DNA from 3 places in the Hydrogenoanaerobacterium saccharovorans genome. Region 2 is predicted to be linked to each of the others. Evidence: a T-box and tRNA genes for the amino acid it is inferred to sense, from the RefSeq annotation. Region 2 holds a T-box; the other regions hold tRNA genes.
The links. The T-box of region 2 lies ahead of pheS (phenylalanine--tRNA ligase subunit alpha). A T-box ahead of a tRNA ligase gene usually reads a tRNA of that ligase, here a tRNA-Phe.
Positions count from the first base shown of each region.

Region 1: it has a tRNA-Phe gene. The T-box ahead of pheS (phenylalanine--tRNA ligase subunit alpha) is inferred to sense a tRNA for this amino acid. The anticodon was not compared.
Region 3: it has a tRNA-Phe gene. The T-box ahead of pheS (phenylalanine--tRNA ligase subunit alpha) is inferred to sense a tRNA for this amino acid. The anticodon was not compared.

Region 1 covers NZ_RKRD01000001.1:1,702,637-1,705,906, forward strand. Annotated here, with positions in the region: gene EDD70_RS07985 (HD-GYP domain-containing protein) at 1-1,037, opposite strand, end outside; tRNA gene EDD70_RS07990 (tRNA-Cys) at 1,126-1,199, opposite strand; tRNA gene EDD70_RS07995 (tRNA-Gly) at 1,257-1,332, opposite strand; tRNA gene EDD70_RS08000 (tRNA-Phe) at 1,336-1,411, opposite strand; tRNA gene EDD70_RS08005 (tRNA-Asp) at 1,434-1,510, opposite strand; tRNA gene EDD70_RS08010 (tRNA-Val) at 1,516-1,591, opposite strand; gene hslO (Hsp33 family molecular chaperone HslO) at 1,727-2,602, opposite strand; gene EDD70_RS08020 (class I SAM-dependent DNA methyltransferase) at 2,599-3,270, opposite strand, start outside.
Region 2 covers NZ_RKRD01000001.1:1,539,095-1,542,364, forward strand. Annotated here, with positions in the region: gene EDD70_RS07205 (NAD(P)H-hydrate dehydratase) at 1-284, opposite strand, end outside; gene acpS (holo-ACP synthase) at 281-658, opposite strand; gene EDD70_RS07215 (hypothetical protein) at 784-999, shown strand; gene EDD70_RS07220 (gamma carbonic anhydrase family protein) at 1,020-1,514, shown strand; T-box leader at 1,558-1,796, shown strand; gene pheS (phenylalanine--tRNA ligase subunit alpha) at 1,905-2,924, shown strand; gene pheT (phenylalanine--tRNA ligase subunit beta) at 3,014-3,270, shown strand, end outside.
Region 3 covers NZ_RKRD01000001.1:1,434,536-1,437,805, reverse strand. Annotated here, with positions in the region: gene EDD70_RS06735 (MATE family efflux transporter) at 1-1,168, opposite strand, end outside; tRNA gene EDD70_RS06730 (tRNA-Cys) at 1,311-1,384, opposite strand; tRNA gene EDD70_RS06725 (tRNA-Gly) at 1,442-1,517, opposite strand; tRNA gene EDD70_RS06720 (tRNA-Phe) at 1,521-1,596, opposite strand; tRNA gene EDD70_RS06715 (tRNA-Asp) at 1,619-1,695, opposite strand; tRNA gene EDD70_RS06710 (tRNA-Val) at 1,701-1,776, opposite strand; gene EDD70_RS06705 (hypothetical protein) at 1,968-2,192, shown strand; gene EDD70_RS06700 (CAP domain-containing protein) at 2,246-3,270, opposite strand, start outside.

The DNA of each region.
Region 1 (3,270 bases), 160 kb from region 2:
CGTTTACCGCACAACGCGCTCATAATATCTGCAACTGCAACTGCCCGTTCGCTTAAAGTAAGGTCCTGCGCTGTCAATCCTCGCGGATAGCCTGAACCGTCCATTTTTTCGTGGTGGCGCACTGCTATTTTGCAAATTACCGGGTCAATGTAATCCTTTAGTATTTCTTCGGTTACCACTACATGATGCTTCATTATCTCCATTTCGGGGCGTGTAAGCTTGCCTGGATTTTCTAATATTTGAATTGGAGTTGAGATTTTACCTAGGTCGTGAAGCAATGCACCATAATAAACTGCATTTTTTTGAGGCTCTGTTAAATTGATTCGTTTTGCGATTTGCATGCTAATGCCAACCGTTAAAATTGTATGAGTTACCGTCGCTTCGCTGCGAAAGTCTATAACATAGACGAGCAGTTTTAAATAACGGTCCACCTCAGCAGGTGTGAAATCATAATGAGCCACAAAGTCAATTAATTCTTCAAGGTAACTTCCGTTTGCAATACGTGTAACAATATCGAATTGCTCGTTGGCTAAAAGGAAAAGTTCAAACAATTCTGCGCTGAATTTTTTTGGGGGGAACGACTTGCTAAGCGATTCATCAAATTGATAGCCGGTGTTTTTAAGATAGATGTCCAGCCTGTCCGCTAACGATATCATCATTGCAATCTCTTTATGAGTGCAATCTAAGTCTAAAATTTTATCATAATCTAAATGATGATAAAGAACCGCCTCTGCTAAATCTGACAGAGGTGAAAAATTATTTATAAACAAGTAGCCATATACGGAATGATCCCAAACACTTTTGGTTTCAAACTCCACTATATTATCTATCTCTTCGGTTTTATAAGCACCTATATCATGCATCATTGCTAAAAAACATATTCTTTGTATTAAATAATCGGAGCAAGTGCCCTGGCACTGTAACATTTTGCAAACAATATAAGCAACCCGTTCACCATGATCGACAAGCCTATGGTCTACCAAGTTGAGGGTTTTACGAACAATTGAGATAATATCTCTATTTTGCATTGCAATCATATGATACCTCCGTTGTCAGGGTTTTGATACACAAGTTGATAACAATTAAAAAAATTACCCTCCGAAACAGTTACTCGGAGGGTAATTTTGGAGGCGCCACCCGGAATCGGACCGGGGATAAAGGTTTTGCAGACCTCTGCCTTACCGCTTGGCTATGGCGCCACATTCTATTATATACTAAAAGGCACTTAGCTATTACTAAATGCCTTTTATTTTTGTTGGAGCGGGTTACGAGGTTCGAACTCGCTACCTCCACCTTGGCAAGGTGGCGCTCTACCAAATGAGCTAAACCCGCAAATGGTGCCTTCGGTCGGAATCGAACCAACGACACGAGGATTTTCAGTCCTCTGCTCTACCAACTGAGCTACAAAGGCATATCGCTTTAGAGAAAGAAAATGGCGACCTGGATGGGGTTCGAACCCACGACCTCTAGCGTGACAGGCTAGCGTTCTAACCAGCTGAACTACCAGGCCAAATGTGGTGGGAACAACAGGGCTCGAACCTGTGACCCTCTGCTTGTAAGGCAGATGCTCTCCCAGCTGAGCTATGCTCCCACATCATTTTCTTTTCTTTTCCTTAGCGACGAGATTTATTATACTATACCTTGTACTTAATGTCAATGCATTTTTTGAAATTTTTTCTTTTTTTCGACATAAACACTACACAAATCATAAAAAACCTTATAATTACTAGCTATTTGCGGCCAATAAACGAATGTCTTCGCTTGTAAAACGATACTTTTTATTGCAAAAGTGGCAGGCAACTTCTGTTATAGGTTGTTCGTCCGCCATATCATTAAGTTCTTGTTTACCCAAAGAAATCAGCGCTCGCTCTATACGCTCTTTACTGCAATTGCAGCGGTACTCAACAGCAGCTTCATCAAGCAAATTGGGGTCAAAGCCCTCCAACACTTTGAAACACACCTGCTCAGGCGTAGCACCATCGGCAATCATTTTTGAAATAGCAGGCATCTGATTTACATTTTTCTCAATCAAATCGATTTCTTCATCGGTTGCACCGGGCAAAAGCTGCACTAAATATCCTCCTGCCGCTTTTACGGTAAGGTTCGGATTAACAAGCACACCCAAAGCACAAACGGTGGGAATCTGCTCGCTTACAGCAAAGTAGCTTGTGATATCTTCGGCAATTTCGCCCGATACAATTGGAATTTGTCCCACGTAAGGCTCTTTTAAGCCAATATCCTTAATAACCTGCAAGCTTCCCTGTGTGCCCACGGCGCCCTTTACGTCAAGCTTGCCATACTGGTTGAGTGGCAGCTCTACAATGGGGTTCTGCACATAAACACGCGGGTTGCCGTGTGAATCCGATACAGCGATAACAGAGCCGGCAGGTCCGTCACCTGCAAGGCGAATTGTAATGGAATCCTGCTCACCTTTAAGAGCTGAACCCATCATAGATGCAGCGGTTGCGAGCCTGCCAATGGCTGCCGTTACAACAGCAGAAGTTTTATGGATCTGCTCCGCTTTAGCGACAATATCGGTAGAATCTATGGCAGTGCAAACAATGCCCCCGTTTGCAGAAATAGCTCGTACAATTTTGCTCATGTGGTTTTCCTCCGAATGCGAATAGATTTGGTATTATTTGCGGAAATGCCCCCGCGTTCAACGGGCAGTTTGCGCGTAACATAAATAAGCCTTTGTGTGGTATTTGTAGGGTCATTGAACGTATCATCGCCATAAACAGCTATTGTCTCAAGCCCTGCTGTTTTAATAAAAGCATCCATCTCGTTTGGAGTATAAGCACGTTCGCTAAAGCATTCGCTTTCGCGAAAATAGTGTTCTCCATCCTTAACAAAAAAGTCGAGATCAATATTAACAATATGGTGGTGTTTGGTGTACTCATTCTGCCACACACAGCAACAATCATCATTTTCATAAAAAAAAGTATTGCAGCCAAGTATTTCGCGGTGTTTGTATACTGAGTTTACATCAAAAATAAAAAGGCCCTCCGGTGCGGTGAACATAGCAACCCTGTTAAACGCCTGCTGAAGTGCTTGCTCGTCTGTAATATGGTTTAGGCTGTCAAGCGCACAGATGGTAACGTCGATTGTCCCGTAAAGATTAAGCGAAGTCATGTCTTGGCACAGAAAAAGTGCAGTAGGTACTTTGGGCGCAGCAAAAGACAGCATCTCAGCCGAACTATCCACCCCAATTACATCGTAACCAAGATTTACAAGTTCTGCCGACAGGCTGCCTGTTCCGCACGCCAAATC
Region 2 (3,270 bases):
TTAATATTTGTAATTGCATCTTCGGTTCTCGGTTCGCCGTCTACCAGAATTACTTTCACGTTTGCACCCGCATTGCAAAGCAAACGAGCTGCAACAAAACCGTCTCCACCATTGTTCCCCTTGCCTGTATACACCAATATTCGTTTTTGGTTGGTATTTATTTTTCGTAAAATACTCTGCACTGCAGCTGCTCCTGCATTTTCCATCATATCATAGTAGGAAAGACCGCTTAGTGCTGCTGCTTTTTCAATTTGTTTCATTTGATCCGATGTGACAATTCTCATGGTTCTATACCTCCGTAACAAACTACAACCGCAGATGCATATTCTTTTGTATGGGTAACACTTACTGACAGTTTATATCGATTTTTTTGTACAATTTCAAGAATTTTGCCGCTTAATTGAAAATAAGGTTTACCAAACTCATCACGCAAAAGTGATATTTCGTTCAGAGCAAAGCCTCGTATCCCTGTACCCAGCGCCTTAGAAAGTGCCTCTTTAGCCGCAAAATTCACTGCCACGGTTTGAGGGTTTTTGCCGCGTTTTTCGAACATTTCTTGCTCTTGCGGTGAAAACACATGTTGCATAAAGCGTTGTTTTTGCATGCTTTTGGCTATGCGTGCCACTTCTATCAAGTCAATACCGGTTTGTATCATCATAGAGTTTCCCCTCTCGTAATCCTATTATAAAGTATAGCACAAAATTACAGATTGTATCAACGGAGGCAAATTGCTATTTGCTATTTTACGTGATAAAATATAGTTTAAGAAAGGCGGTCGGCATAATGAAAAAGAATCACAGAGAAGCGTGCAGTATCGGCATTATTGGCGGCGCAAACGGACCAACCGCCATCTTTATAAGCGGTATTACGAAAGAGACGAAACAGTTTATAATTGAGCAGTTGGGTTGGTGGAGAGGGCATTTATTTTTGATGAAACATCGGATTAAAAACATTTTTAATAAGCAAAAACCCAGAAAGCAAGATAATACCGATATTTAAATTTTTAAGGAAGATACAGTATGAAAAAACCAACGATAGACGAAGATGCACTGATTTTACAAGGTGCGGTAATAGTGGGTGATGTAACCGTAAAAAGCGGCTGTTCAGTTTGGTATAATGCAGTGCTTCGCGGTGACGTTGCCCCCATTATACTGGGAGAAGGCAGCAATGTACAGGATTGTTGTGTATTGCATGGCAACCACAACCAACCGGTAATTGTAGGCAAGGGCGTTACCGTTGGGCACGGTGCAATTCTGCACGGCTGCCATATTGGTGATAACACACTAATTGGAATGGGAGCTGTTGTACTAAACGGCGCAAAAATCGGGCAAAATTGTATTGTAGGTGCAGGTGCATTGGTTACACAGGGTACTGAGGTGCCCGACGGCAGTTTAGTAATTGGCAGCCCTGCAAAGGTAAAACGCAGTTTAAAGCAAGATGAAATTGAGCACAATACTGCATCTGCAGAGCAGTATAAGCAGCTTATGGCAAAGTATAAACAGGATAAACTGTAAATTGTTGTTGCAAAAGCATACTAACTGTGCTATATTGAATAGTAATAACGCGAAGACTGGGAAAGTAAGGTTCTTGTTATCCCTTGCAGAGAGTAGATGTCGGCGGCTGGAAGCATCTTAGGGATTGGGAAAACGAAGTTCGCCCACGAGCGGCGCTGTTGAAACTACTTAGTAGGCAGCGACGGAACTGCCCCGTTACAGGCAATCGTAAGTGTTTGCTTTGCCTATGTGTTAAGCAAAAATACGGGTGGTACCGCGGAAGTGCAAGCTTTCGTCCCTATTAACATAGGGGCGGAAGCTTTTTTTGTTGTTTAAATCCGCAAACAGTAGATATGCTGTAGCTAAGCTAAAGTAATAAACGGCACATATTTGAATATGGAGGTTAGCAAAATGAAAAATGCATTAGAACAAATCCGCAAAAATGCACTTGAGGCTCTGCAGGCTGCCAAAGATGAAAAATCGATGGATGAAATCAGAGTTAAATTTTTAGGTAAAAAAGGTGAACTGACTGCTATTTTAAAACAAATGGGGGGGCTTTCGGCTGAAGAACGCCCTGTGATGGGTCAACTCGCAAATGAAGTTCGCGGTTTTATTGAGGAGCATATCGAAACCCGCACAGCGGAGTTAAAGGCTGCTGCTGTTGCTGCACGATTGAAAGCCGAAACCATTGATGTGACCATGCCCGGCAAAAAACATACCTTAGGCAAACAACATCCGTTAAGTTTGGTTTTGGACGAAATCAAAGATATTTTTATGGGTATGGGTTTTGATGTTGCTCAAGGGCCTGAGGTGGAGTACGATTACTACAACTTTGAGGCGCTCAACATCCCGAAAGACCATCCGGCACGCGACACACAGGATACTTTTTACATCAACGAAAATATTGTACTGCGCACACAAACCTCCCCTGTACAAATTCGTACGATGGAAAACAGAAAACCACCCATTCGCATTATAGCACCCGGAAGAGTTTATCGCTCTGACGCTGTTGATGCGACACACTCCCCGCTGTTCCACCAAATTGAGGGACTTGTGGTTGATAAAGGCGTAACTATGGCAGACCTGAAAGGTACGCTTGAAATATTCGTGAAAAAACTGTACGGTGAAAATTCGGTTGTGCGTTTCAGACCACACCACTTCCCTTTTACAGAACCTTCAGCAGAGCTTGATGTGCAGTGCTTTGCCTGCCACGGCGAGGGTTGCCGCCTTTGCAAGGGCGAGGGATGGATTGAAATTTTAGGCTGCGGTATGGTACACCCGAAGGTACTTTCTATCTGCGGAATTGACCCTGAAGAATACAGCGGTTTTGCGTTTGGCATGGGACTTGAGCGCATTGTTATGCGCCGCTTTAATATTGATGATTTGCGTTTGTTCTATGAAAACGACCTTAGATTCTTAAATCAGTTCTGATTTGAAAATATTTTGGCAGAATCGATATATCTGCAAACAGATAACGTCTGCCTTATAAAAATCCCATAGATTTCGAAGGAGGATTTACAATGAATTTATCCATTAAATGGCTTTCTGATTATGTAAAAATAGATGCTGCTCCTCGTGCCTTTTCTGAGGCAATGACCATGTCCGGCTCAAAAGTTGAGGGATATGAGGTGGAAGGCAGCGAGATCGAAAAAGTTGTGGTAGGAAAGGTTTTATCAATTGAGCGCCACCCTGATGCAGATAAACTTGTTGTTTGTTCGATTGATGCAGGCAAAGATATACCGCTGCAAATTGTTACAGGAGCAACCAACGTAAATGT
Region 3 (3,270 bases), 100 kb from region 2:
ATTGGCATACAATACCAACTATGGTTGGGTATCGGATATCCCCTGTCCCCTGCAACGCACGAACTAAAACGATGTTGACAGCTCTACCTACTTCAAGGAAAATTTCAATTCCCATAATTATTTTGCCTAATGAAATCACTTCAGGATTATCAGTCAATAACCGGAATGTATAACTACTGAACAAAAATAATGTTGTTGAAATTAATAACGATATTTTAACAGCTGAATTCAATGTTTTTCGCACACCAAGATAGGCTTCATCCAACATTTTTGCACCAATAAAATACCCGACAACAATCTGCTGTGCCTGGCCGATTGCAGAAGCGTACAAATAAGATAGCATTGCAAACATGCCTGCATATACCTTGGTATTAATTGTTATAGTTCCAAAGGTATTGGCAAAACTCATAATTACTATTTGTGAAAAGTTATATGAAAGAGATTCTCCTGCAGATGGCAAACCAATAGCAAGCAGTGATTTTAATTGCTTCACCGGGAACGGTTTGGGCCATCGAACAGAAATTTTAATATGTGATTTTTTTATAAAAATGATAATAATCAAAACAACACCAACAAATCGACTAATATTACTTGAAATAGCCGCTCCTACAACGCCTGATTTGGGAATCAGAAAGGTGTTGCCTAAAATATTTAGCAAATTAATAACTACCGAGATATACATGGATTCTTTCATCCATGCATTACTTCGAAAAAAAGCAGAGAATGTCAAAAAAATTGCCTGAAAAGATATAAACGCACCAATTACACTTATGTATTGACTTGACTCATGCATAAGTTCTTTCGGAACATGCATCCACTGAAAAATTGGTTGATTGAATACCACTAAAACTCCGCTTACAATAAGACTAAATAGCAAATTGACAATGATGGCAATAGTATAGGTTTCGGCCACTCGTTGATAACTATTTGAACCTAGATATTGTGAAACTAAAATTGTGGTAGCCATACTGATAACACTAAATGTCAGTAGCAGTACATTCATGATCTGATTAGCATTCCCTATAGCTCCGACCGAATTTTGTGAATATCGGCTCACCATAACCTGATCCATATTACCTACTAACATTTGCAAAACAATCTCAATAAATATTGGCCATGTTAGTTTAAGCATGGTGCGCCTGTTCGTGTATTGTTCAAGATTATTCATGTGTTTTCCCCAAATCAAATCAAATTTCCTTGTACAGCTTATATAAAGTATAACATATCCATATAATTGTTCAAGGTATATACTTATAATTAAATAAAGAATAAAAAGAGATGAACAGATACTGTTCATCTCTTTTTATTCTTGGAGGCGCCACCCGGAATCGGACCGGGGATAAAGGTTTTGCAGACCTCTGCCTTACCGCTTGGCTATGGCGCCACATTCTATTATATACTAAAAGGCACTTAGCTATTACTAAATGCCTTTTATTTTTGTTGGAGCGGGTTACGAGGTTCGAACTCGCTACCTCCACCTTGGCAAGGTGGCGCTCTACCAAATGAGCTAAACCCGCAAATGGTGCCTTCGGTCGGAATCGAACCAACGACACGAGGATTTTCAGTCCTCTGCTCTACCAACTGAGCTACAAAGGCATATCGCTTTAGAGAAAGAAAATGGCGACCTGGATGGGGTTCGAACCCACGACCTCTAGCGTGACAGGCTAGCGTTCTAACCAACTGAACTACCAGGCCAAATGTGGTGGGAACAACAGGGCTCGAACCTGTGACCCTCTGCTTGTAAGGCAGATGCTCTCCCAGCTGAGCTATGCTCCCACATCATTTATCTCTTTGCCCCGAGCGACGAAATTTATTATACTATATATATCAGATAATGTCAATGCTTTTTTCAAAAATTAACTATTATATTTAAGCTTCAAATTTTAGCATTATAATCCTCTTATAATAAAAGCAATTTTACGTAAAATAAGGTTATCAAAAACAACAAGAAGGAGTATGGTTAATTAATGGATAATCGAAAAAAGAGTAACCGTAAGATAATTGACCCCAAAGGGGACGCAGTTCTCCATGGCAATCGGGCAAGGATTGACCCTAAAAAAGATGTAGTTAGTGAATATACCTTTTATGCAGGTATTCAGCGTGATTTTATGAATGCTCAAGCAAATATTCCAATTACAAACAATGAAAATGTAGAAGAAATTAAAAAATTTGGTGAAGAAAATAAAAAGTAGTCAAGACTACGCTTAAAAAAGCGCACAGATGGTTTTTCTGTACGCTTTCTCCATTAATACTTTACAAAAATAGTTGTTGCGTAAGCTACAATCATACCATTATCTTCTTCAACAACATAAACACCTGCGCCTATATGCGTAAACTCTTCGCGACAAATATTTTCATAATGAGATGGGCTACTCTTCCACTCTTCAAACCACCAATTAGCATCTGTATGTAGTTCAACGCGTGGATCGTTATATTCTACATTTGCTAAATTTTCCCCTGCTGAAGCATATTTAATTGGTACATCCTCTCTTAACACCGTTTGCCACGGGTCACCGTTAGGTCTCGTATGGTCCCAAACCCCGCTTTTATAAAGTTCTCGGCTGCGAATACGGGCAGCTGAGCGTAAATTTTTATCGTATTCCAGCTTGCTAAGTCCTAATGACTCCCGCTCTGCGTTAATTTCAGCTATGATTCCCTGCTCAACATCTTTAAGATATTCATCTCCTGTTATATCAGGGATCTCCTTCTGCGCATCTTCTTCTTGACTGGAAGCCTCTGCTTTGGATGAAGTTGTTCGGGGTTCTGTTGGCTTATCTTGATTTATTAGCTTTTCCGGATACACTTGCTTTATAATGGCCTGTAATTGATCTTGATTTTTCAACGCATTTCCACAAGCTTCCATAAATTCACTGTGCGAAATATTAAAGAATTTCAAAAAGCTATATATGTTAATATTACACTGTGTTCTGCTGGCATGCTCATCTCGCCATTGTTCGTATTTATCGACACCTACTATTTTTATAAGCTCATCGCTTATTTCATGCTCCCATGTATGCTGGCAGAGATTATTAATTGTTAAGCCATTGGCACCCTTTGTTCCAACCTCTATAGCCTGATTTGATATTGTTTTATCAGTCGTAAACACGTATTCATTTTCGGTTTTATTTATTTCTTTTAAATCATGCTCCGTTTTTTTATCGTCTGCTGCGATGGTAAGTCTATAACTGTTTCCACCTCCGAATTGTAAATGGTATATCGTAATGGTTTCTCCAATATAACGTCCTATGTATATTTCATAAGGAACATTAT